Linked DNA regions of Pseudoduganella dura. The protein of the gene in region 1 interacts with the protein of each later gene in a pairwise test. Links are inferred from orthologs where the notes say so. Each region holds a gene or a part of one and is shown on either strand. Other genes may lie near its edges.

What was found. The genes of interacting proteins can lie anywhere in the genome.
Region 2: the proteins of GJV26_RS22355 (region 1) and GJV26_RS21360 interact in binary tests that used the Escherichia coli proteins (3 or more experiments, as listed by UniProt). The link is inferred for Pseudoduganella dura from one-to-one orthologs.

What each region holds. Positions count from the first base shown.
Region 1 is NZ_WNWM01000002.1:5,101,597-5,107,147, forward strand. The notes cover bases 1,237-4,208. They hold GJV26_RS22355 (ATP-binding cassette domain-containing protein), read right to left. Parts: upstream 3,734-4,208; coding sequence 1,739-3,733; downstream 1,237-1,738. Other genes in these bases: GJV26_RS22350 (chemotaxis protein CheW), read left to right, coding at 1,237-1,638; prmB (50S ribosomal protein L3 N(5)-glutamine methyltransferase), read right to left, coding at 3,737-4,208. Also shown: GJV26_RS22345 (flagellar assembly protein A), read left to right, coding at 1-965; more of GJV26_RS22350, read left to right, coding at 1,084-1,236; more of prmB, read right to left, coding at 4,209-4,618; dapE (succinyl-diaminopimelate desuccinylase), read right to left, coding at 4,650-5,551. UniProt on the Escherichia coli protein: Genetic data indicate it may be involved in ribosome assembly or function.
Region 2 is NZ_WNWM01000002.1:4,876,667-4,881,340, forward strand. The notes cover bases 1,290-4,674. They hold GJV26_RS21360 (2-oxoglutarate dehydrogenase E1 component), read left to right. Parts: upstream 1,290-1,618; coding sequence 1,619-4,474; downstream 4,475-4,674. Other genes in these bases: GJV26_RS21355 (BlaI/MecI/CopY family transcriptional regulator), read right to left, coding at 1,290-1,300; odhB (2-oxoglutarate dehydrogenase complex dihydrolipoyllysine-residue succinyltransferase), read left to right, coding at 4,559-4,674. Also shown: GJV26_RS21350 (putative bifunctional diguanylate cyclase/phosphodiesterase), read right to left, coding at 1-744; more of GJV26_RS21355, read right to left, coding at 908-1,289. UniProt on the Escherichia coli protein: E1 component of the 2-oxoglutarate dehydrogenase (OGDH) complex which catalyzes the decarboxylation of 2-oxoglutarate, the first step in the conversion of 2-oxoglutarate to succinyl-CoA and CO(2).

The DNA of each region.
Region 1 (5,551 bases):
GCACCACCGGCAACCTGCAGCTCACCGGCGAATACGAGGAATTCGGCGAAGTGCAGGAAAACCGATTCGTCGAAGGCGGCAACATCACGATCCACGGCGACGTGTTCGGCCATGTCGCATCGCGCGGCGGCGCGGTGCTGCTGAAGCGCAACCTGATGGGCGGCACGGTCGTCAACGCGGCCGGGGCCATCCACATCGGCGGCGTCGCGGCCAACGCGGTGCTGCAGGCGAAAGGCGGGGAGGTAACGATCCGCCAGGCGCAGAATTGCGTGATCACCGCGGCGAAGGTCACGATCGGGGAGGCAAGCAATTGCGAGATCATGGCCGGGGAGGTGACGATCGGCATCGCCAGCGGCTGCGCGATCGCCGGCCGCACCATTGCGCTGGAAGCCGCCGGGCCGCGCAAGGGCAGCGAGATGCTGCTGTTCGCGCTCGTGCCCGATACCCGGCGCCATGAAGAAGCCATCGCCGGCCTCGCCGCGCGCGTGGCGCGGCTGGAGGCCGCGGCGGCGGGGCACAAGGCGGCGGTCGACGAGATCACCGGCCGGCCGGACGTGCGCAGCTACCTGGCGCTGGCCGCCAGCATGCGCGCCCGGGAAGTCACGCTGACCGCGGCGCAGCTCGCGCAGCTCCAGAAACTGGCGGCGCAGGTGGGGCCGGCACTGAAAGACATCGCCGAAGTGTCGCAGGCCAACAACGCGGTGCAGGCGCAGCTCGCGCAGGCACGGGAACAGCAGGAACAGGCATGCCGGCGCCGCGACGACATCGCCGCCGCGGCGACTTGCAAGGTGAAAATGCTGGCCGGCGACACGGTGCTGCGCACGATGATGTTCCAGCCGGACGCCGGCGCGCCCTGTGACATCGCACCGAAAGAAGTCAGGGCGAAACTGCGCGCCGGCTCATGGAACGATCCGCCGGTGCTCGATGTGGCGCACGGCGCGCTGGACTGGTCGTCCGCGCCTTGACGCGGTGCCGGCATAGGTCCGGCAGGAAACATTGAGCGCCCTCAACACTGCAATGGGAGGCGACTTTAGCATGGGGCGATGCGCAACTTTGCCGCGGGACCGAACGAAAGGAATACCCATGCAACCGAATGAATCGCCAGAAGCGCAGGACGCTCCATCAGCGGCGCCGCGGGTGGCGCCACAGCAGCACGCCGGCGCGCCGCGCGGGGACGAAGCGCGGCAGTACCTGACTTTCCGCCTGGGCGGGCTCGAATATGCGCTCGATTACAGCAATGTGCAGGAGCTGCGGCCCTTGCAGGCGCTCGAGCGCTTCGCGACCGACGGAGAAATCATCAGCGGGGTCGCCGTCTCGCGCGGTATCATCATGCCGATCGTCGACATGCGCATCGCCTTCGGCCCGCGGCCGCCGGAGCACGATCCGCGCACCGATGTCATCATCCTCAAGCTGTCCACCTGCGTGATGGGCATGGTGACCGACGGCGTGACGGACATCGTTACCCTGGCCGGCGGCGACATCAAGCCCATTCCCGATATCGACGCGCAGGTCGCGAACGATATCGATTACCTGCTGGGGCTTGCCGAAAGCGGCGGGCGCCGGCTGGTCGTCGTCGATATCGACAGGCTGATGGCGATCCGCCGCACCAAACCCGACAACCTGCATGCCGCCGCCTGAAGGGAACGCTGCTAACGACAACGCCGCCCGAAGGCGGCGTTGTCGTTAGCGGGGCGGTGTGTTCATCGCCCTGGCGCCGTGAATCCGCGATTCACCATGCTCAGACTGCAATCGCCTCGAGCTGCTCCTGCAAGCCCAGCCATTCCTCTTCCAGCTGCGCCAGGTCCTTCGTATAGAAGGCCTGGTCCGCCAGCAGCGTCTTCAGCTTCGGTTTGTTGGCCGCTTCGTAGATCGCCGGGTCCTGCAGCTGCGCATCCACGTCGGCCTTCTGCGCGTTGCGCTTGGCGATCTGCTCTTCCAGCCGCTTGACCTTGTTCTCGATCGGCTTGCGCTGCGCGGCCAGGCGCTGGCGCTGCTCCGCGTCCACGCGCTTCTGCTCGCGCTTGTCGACGGCGGGCGCGGCCGGCGCCACCGGCGACGTGGACGGGTACGACGTCCTGTTTTCCTTACCGGCGGCCGGCAGCACGTCGGTGCCCTTGCCCAGCTTGGTCTTGAACAGCCAGTCCTTGTAGTCGTCCAGGTCGCCGTCGAACGGCTGCAGCTTGCCATTGGCCACGATGATGAATTCATCGGTCGTGGCGCGCAGCAGGTGCCGGTCGTGCGATACCACCACCAGCGTGCCTTCGAACTGGGCCAGCGCCTCGGTCAGCGCCTCGCGCGTTTCCAGGTCCAGGTGGTTGGTCGGTTCATCGAGCAGCAGCAGGTTCGGGCGCTGCCACACGATCAGCGCCAGCGCCAGGCGCGCCTTCTCGCCGCCGGAGAACGGCGCGATGGAGCTGGTGACCATCGTGCCCGGGAAGTTGAAGCCGCCCAGGAAGTTGCGCAGTTCCTGCTCGCGCACCGTGGGCGCGATCTTCTGCAGGTGCCACAGCGGCGATTCGTCGTGGCGCAGCATCTCCACCTGGTGCTGGGCGAAGTAGCCGATGATCAGGCCCTTGCCGATCGTCGCGGTGCCGGCCAGCGGTGCCAGTTCGCCCGCCACGGTCTTGATCAGCGTGGACTTGCCGGCGCCGTTCACGCCCAGCAGGCCGATGCGCTGGCCTGTCTGCAGGCTGAAGTTGATGCCGTTGACGATCTTCTTTTCCTTGACCTCGTACGTCTCCGGATCCTCGCCGCGGTAGCCGGCATCGACATCCTCCATCACGAGCAGCGGATTGGGCGCCGACAGCGGTTCGCGGAACTCGAACGAGAATTCGGCGGCGGCGCGCAGCGGCGCCAGTTCCTCCATCTTCGCCAGCGCCTTCATGCGGCTCTGCGCCTGCTTGGCCTTCGAAGCCTTGGCCTTGAAGCGGTCGATGAACGATTCCAGGTGCGCCTTCTTGCGCGCCTGCTTTTCGGCGGCGCCGGCCATCAGGATCATCTGCGCGGCGCGCTGGCGTTCGAAGCTCGAGTAATTGCCGGAGTAGCGCTTCAGCTTGCGGTCGTCGATATGCACCACCACGTTCACGATCTCGTCGAGGAAATCGCGATCGTGCGAGATGATGATCAGCGTGCCGGCATAGCGCTTGAGCCAGTCCTCGAGCCAGATGATCGCATCCAGGTCCAGGTGGTTGGTCGGTTCATCGAGCAGCAGCAGGTCGGAAGGGCACATCAGCGCCTGCGCCAGGTTCAGGCGCATGCGCCAGCCGCCGGAGAAGCTGGCCACCGGCTGCTGCATCTGGTCCAGCGTGAAGCCCAGGCCCAGCAGCAGCTGTTCGCCGCGCGACTGCACCGTGTACGCATCGGCATCGGCCAGCGCAACGTGCGCGTTGCCCAGCGCGATCCCCTGCTCGGCGGAATCGGGCATCGATTCGAGCCGCACCAGTTCTTCCTCCAGCTTGCGCAGGTTGACGTCGCCGTCGATCGCGTAGTCCAGCGCGTTGCGCTGCAGCGGCGGGGTTTCCTGCGCCACGTAGGCCATGCGCCACTTGGCGGGGAAGTCGATATTGCCCTGGTCGGGATGCAGCTCGTTGCGCAGCATCGCGAACAGGCTGGACTTGCCGGCGCCGTTGGCGCCGATCAGGCCGATCTTGTCGCCGGGGTTCAGCGTCAGGTCGACGTTTTCCAGCAGCGGCTTCACGCCGCGCATCAGGCTTACTTGTTCGAGACGAATCATGCTTTAGATTTTCAATTGGTCGGCGGTGAGCAAAAACACCATGTCGTCACCCTGGCTGGTGGTCAGCCACGTCAGGCCAAGGTGGCCGAATGCCGCTTCCGCGAATTCTTTTTCATTGCCGATCTCCACGATCAGCAGGCCCTCGTCGGTCAGCCGCTCGGCGGCACCGGCCACGATCCTGCGCACCAGGTCCATGCCGTCCGCGCCGCCGTCGAGCGCGATCTGTGGCTCGTGGCGGTATTCCTTCGGCAGCTGCGCCATCGATCCGGAATTCACGTACGGCGGGTTGGTGACGATCAGGTCGTATTTTTTTGCCGGCACGTTGGCGTACAGGTCCGACTGGATCAGGTTCACGCGGTCCTGCAGCTTGTAGGTGTCGACGTTGCGGCGCGCCACTTCCAGCGCATCCGGCGAGATGTCGACGGCGTCGACCGCGGCATCGGGGAACGCATCGGCCATCATGATCGCCAGGCAGCCGGAGCCGGTGCACAGTTCCAGCACGTTGGCGATGCCTTCCGGGTTGTTGACCCATGGCGCGAAATAGTCGGGAATCAGTTCGGCGATATACGAACGGGGCACGATCGTGCGCTCGTCCACGTAGAACCGGTAGCTCCCCAGCCATGCTTCATTGGTGATGTAGGCGGCCGGGATGCGCTCGGCGGCGCGGCGCTCGATCACTGCCAGCACACGCTGCACTTCCTCGGGCAGCAGGCGGGCATCGAGGAACGGATCGAGCTTGTCCAGCGGCAGTTTCAGCGTGTGCAGGATCAGGTAGGCCGCCTCGTCGAACGCCTCGGCGCTGCCGTGGCCGAAGAACAGCTGTTCGGTATTGAAACGGGTGGTCGCGTAGCGCAGCAGGTCGCGCGGCGTGGAGAAGATGGTCATGGTGTGCTTTCGATAGTTGACGCGCGAAGGGTTACGAGAGATCTCGGGCGAGAAGATTCTCGAGCGTGCGTCGATAGATGTTTTTCAGCGGATCGATGAAGCGCACTTCCACGTGCTCGTCGATCTTGTGGATGCTGCCGTTCGGCGGGCCGAATTCGATCACCTGCGGGCAGATCCGGGCGATGAAGCGGCCGTCGGACGTGCCGCCGGTGGTCGACAGCTCGGTCTGGATCCCGGTCTCGGACTTGATCGCGTCGCACAGCGCCGCCGACAGCGTGCCGCGCGGGGTCAGGAACGGGTGGCCGGACAGTGTCCATTTCAGGTCGTAGTCCAGGCCGTGCCGGTCGAGGATCGCGTGCACGCGTTCCTGCAGTCCCTCCGCCGTGCTGGCGGTCGAGAAGCGGAAATTGAAGTCGATGACCATCTCGCCCGGGATCACGTTGTTGGCGCCGGTGCCGGCCTTCACGTTCGACATCTGCCACGACGTGGGGAGGTAATACTCGTTGCCTTCGTCCCATACTTCGGCCACCAGGTCCGCCAGCGCCGGCGCGGCCACGTGGATCGGGTTCTTCGCCAGCTGCGGGTAGGCGATATGGCCCTGGATGCCCTTGATCGTCAGGCAGCCGGACAGCGAACCGCGGCGGCCGTTCTTGATCATGTCGCCCAGCGTGTTGCTGGACGTGGGTTCGCCCACGAGGCAGTAGTCGATCGCTTCGCCGCGCTCCTGCAGCCTGTCGCAGACGACGACGGTACCGTCGGTGGCGGGGCCTTCCTCGTCGCTGGTGATCAGGAACGCGATGGAACCCTTGTGGTCCGGGTGGGCCGCGATGAATTCCTCGCAGGCCACGATCATCGCGGCGATCGACGTCTTCATGTCGGCCGCGCCGCGGCCATACAGCTTGCCGTCGCGGATCGTGGGGAAGAACGGCTCGG
Region 2 (4,674 bases), 220 kb from region 1 along the record:
GGTGATGTCCTCGATGATGCCGATGAAGTGGGTGACATGGCCCGCATGGTCGCGCACCGGCGTCACCGTCAGGTGGTTCCAGAACAGCTCGCCGTTCTTGCGCTGGTTGCGGAACACCACCGTGACGGCACGCTGCGACGCGATCGCGCTGGCCAGGTGGGCCCGCTGTTCGGAGTCCATGCCGTTCGACGCCATGAAACGCGAGTCGCGATTGAGGGCTTCCTCGGCCGTGTAGCCGCTGATGCGCTCGAATGCGGGGTTCACGTACTCGATCGGGTTGTCGTGCCCTTCGTGGCGGGTGATGACGATGCCGTTGCTGGCCGCGGTGAGCGCGCGACCGAACAGTTCGAGCTTGTCGCGCTGCCGGTAATGCAGGGTGAGATCGATGCCCATGCCGAACACGCAGCGCCCGTTGCCGGCGATCGCCATCTGCGATCCGGCGAACAGGAAGGGCGTGGTGCCGCCATTGCCGTTGCGCAGCCGGGCCTCGAGCTGGATGCGTTCATCGGTTTCGAACACATTGCAAAAGCCCTGCATCACCGCCTTGCGGTCTTCCGGTTCGAACAGCTCGAGCATGTGCACGGTGCGCAGGCGTTCAGGCGACAGTCCCGTCGCCTGCTCCAGCTGCCGGTTCCACAAAACGAAATAACCGGACTCGTCCAGGACATAAAAGGCCCCCGCAAGCAGGTCGATGACCTCCCGTAACGGCAATTCGCCGACCAGGGCCGCCGCGCTGTTCACCATGTCACTCCCAAAGATGTAGTTATGTCGAGTGCGGGCATGGCGATAGCGGCTCGTGGCCGGCAGCCAGGCTCTTATTGGATCGAGTTCATTAATGCATGTGACAAGTGTGGACGAAAATACAAACACGTGACGCGCGGTTGCAATCGACTGTTGAGCGCCGGTTTCAATCCTGAGGCCGCTCTTCGTCGAGCAGGGCGGAGATCTCGGCGCGTTCGCGGGCGCTCACGTGGCCGCCGCGCAGGGCGGCCAGCACCAGTGCCTTGCCGGAGCCGGCGAACGCCTTGTGGATCAGGTCTTTCAGCAGGCTGGTCTGCATGGAATCCTGTTCCTGCGCCGGCGCATAGACGTGCGCACGGGCACTTTCATCGCGCGTGACCAGGCCCTTGCCATGCATGACCTGCAGCAGCCGCAATACGTTGGCATAGGTGAGATCGGGACGCGCGCCGACCGCGGCGGCATGCACGCCTTTTGCGGTGGCCGGGCCCAGCTGGTACAGCAGCCGCAGCATTTCCAGTTCGGCGGGGGTGGGTTTCGGTGGCGTGCTCATGGCGGTCATCCTGGAGAAGTCGAAAGTAGAATAAATGATCTAGAATGGAATGTCTACCTGTGCCGGGCCCTTTCGATCGCCTTCCCGTCCGGTGCCCCGCCTGCAAGAAGTAACTGCCCAATTAACTCAATGGTGGTTGTTGCACTTCAATGCAGCGTGCTATGCTTAGTGGCTATTTATGGACGCTCGGTAGCGAATTGTCTTTCGGGCAACCAAAGAGTCCTTCCCCCACAACTTGATGTGCGATCCGCTAACCGGTCAGGCCGTGTCGCGGAAGGTTAGTTAACCCGCCCCATACTCGCGAAGCGCGAAGAAAGGTGAGCAAGAATGATGCAGCAACAGACGTCCAACTCCTACCTGTTTGGTGGGAATGCGCCGTACGTAGAGGAACTCTACGAAGCGTACCTGGAAAACCCCGGTTCCGTGCCCGATAACTGGCGCGCCTATTTCGACGCCATGCAGCACGTGCCTGCCGTCGACGGCTCCAACAAGCCAGACGTCAACCACTCGTCCGTCATCGCCTCGTTTGCCGAGCGCGCCAAGGCCGGCCCGATCCGCACCGTGACCGCCTCGGCCGACGCCGAGATGGGCCGCAAGCGCGTGGCCGCCACCCAGCTGATCGCCGCCTACCGCTACCTGGGTTCGCGCTGGGCCAACCTGGACCCGCTGCAGCGCCAGGAGCGCCCGGCGATCCCGGAACTGGATCCGACCTCGTACGGATTCTCCGATGCGGACATGGATACCGTGTTCAACATCAGCAACACCTACTTCGGCCCGGAAACCGCATCGCTGCGCGACCTGCTGAACTACCTGCGCGAAACGTACACCCGTTCGATCGGCGCGGAGTTCATGTACATTTCCGACCCGGCGGAAAAGCGCTGGCTGCAGGAACGCCTGGAATCGATCCGCTCGACGCCGAACTTCACGGCCGAGAAGAAAAAGCACATCCTGGAACGCCTGACGGCCGCCGAAGGCCTCGAGCGTTACCTGCATACCAAGTACGTGGGCCAGAAGCGCTTCTCGCTGGAAGGCGGCGAAACGTTCATCGCCTCGATGGACGAGATCATCCAGCGCGCCGGTGAAAAAGGCGTGCAGGAAATCGTCATCGGCATGGCCCACCGCGGCCGCCTGAACGTGCTGGTCAACACCCTGGGCAAGGCTCCGAAGGACCTGTTCGAAGAATTCGAAGGCAAGCACGGCGACGACCTGCCTGCCGGCGACGTCAAGTACCACCAGGGCTTCTCGTCCGACATCTCCACCGCGGGCGGCCCCGTCCACCTGTCGCTGGCGTTCAATCCTTCCCACCTCGAGATCGTCAACCCGGTCGTCGAAGGTTCGGTTAAGGCCCGCATGGACCGCCGCGGCGACGTGCACGGCGCGCAGGTGCTGCCGATCCTGGTGCACGGCGATGCCGCGTTCGCCGGCCAGGGCGTCGTGATGGAAACGCTGAACCTGGCGCAGACCCGCGGCTACGGCACGGGCGGCACGGTGCACATCGTGATCAACAACCAGATCGGCTTCACCACGTCCGATCCGCGCGATGCGCGTTCGACGATCTACTGCTCCGACGTCGTCAAGATGATCGAGGCGCCGGTGCTGCACGTGAATGCCGACGATCCTGAAGCGGTGGTGCTGGCTTCGCAGATCGCGCTGGACTACCGCGCGCAGTTCCAGAAAGACATCGTCGTCGACATCATCTGCTTCCGCAAGCTGGGTCACAACGAGCAGGACACCCCGGCGCTGACGCAGCCGCTGATGTACAAGAAGATCGCGCAACACCCGGGCACCCGCCGCCTGTACGCCGACAAGCTGGCGGCACAGGGCGTGATCCCGGCCGATGGCGGCGACACGATGGTGGCCGCCTACCGCGATGCGATGGACGCCGGCAAGCACACCGTGGACCCGGTGATCTCGAACTTCAAGAACAAGTTCGCCGTCGACTGGCTGCCGTTCCTGAACCGCAAGTGGACCGACGCGGCCGATACCGCCGTGCCGCTGACGGAACTGAAGCGCCTGTCCACCCGCCTGACCACCGTGCCCGAAGGCTTCAAGGTGCACTCGCTGGTCGAGAAGGTGCTGGGCGACCGCGCCAACATGGGCAAGGGCGAGCAGAACCTGGACTGGGGCATGGGCGAACACCTAGCCTACGCGTCGCTGGTGTCGTCCGGCTATGCCGTGCGCCTGACCGGCCAGGACGCCGGCCGTGGCACGTTCACGCACCGCCACGCCGTGCTGCACGACCAGAACCGCGAACGCTGGGATGCCGGCACCTACGTGCCGCTGCAGAACATCTCCGAGAACCAGGCGCCGTTCACCGTGATCGACTCCGTGCTGTCGGAAGAAGCGGTGCTGGGCTTCGAATACGGTTACTCGACCGCCGAGCCGAACACGCTGACGATCTGGGAAGCCCAGTTCGGCGACTTCGTCAACGGTGCCCAGGTCGTGATCGACCAGTTCATCAGCTCCGGCGAAGTGAAATGGGGCCGCGCTTCCGGCCTGGTGATGCTGCTGCCGCACGGTTACGAAGGCCAGGGTCCGGAGCACTCCTCCGCCCGTCCTGAACGCTTCCTGCAGCTGTGCGCCGAGAACAACATGCAGGTGGCGCAGCCGACGACGGCCGCGCAGATCTTCCACCTGCTGCGCCGCCAGATGGTGCGCCAGTTCCGCAAGCCGCTGGTCGTGATGACCCCGAAATCGCTGCTGCGCAACAAGGATGCCGGTTCGCCGCTGTCCGACCTGGCGAAAGGTGCGTTCCAGACCGTGATCGGCGAAGTGGACGACAAGATCGATGCGAAGAAGGTCAAGCGCGTGATCGCCTGCTCCGGCAAGGTGTATTACGACCTCGCCAATGCCCGCAAGACCCGCGGCCAGACCGATACGGCGATCATCCGTGTCGAACAGCTGTACCCGTTCCCGCACAAGGCCTTCGCCGCCGAACTGAAGAAGTTCCCGGCACTGACCGAAGTAGTGTGGGCGCAGGACGAGCCGCAGAACCAGGGTCCATGGTTCCAGATCCAGCACAACATCTTCGAGTCGATGGATGCGGGCCAGCGCCTGGCGTATGCCGGCCGTCCCGCTTCCGCGTCGCCGGCTGTCGGCTACTACGACAAGCATTACGCCCAGCAGAAAGAACTGCTGGAGACGGCGTTCTCGAAGCTCAAGGGCTTCATCCTGACCAAGTAAAACACGGCAAGTCGCGCGGTTCCGGCGGGTCTTCGCGACCCTGCCGCGCGACGGCTACGCATAATCGAATTCACGGAGTAATACATGGCACAAATCGAAGTCAAAGTTCCACAACTGTCGGAATCCGTCGCCGAAGCGACCCTGCTGGCCTGGCACAAGCGGCTGGGCGACACCGTCGCGCGCGATGAAAACCTGATCGA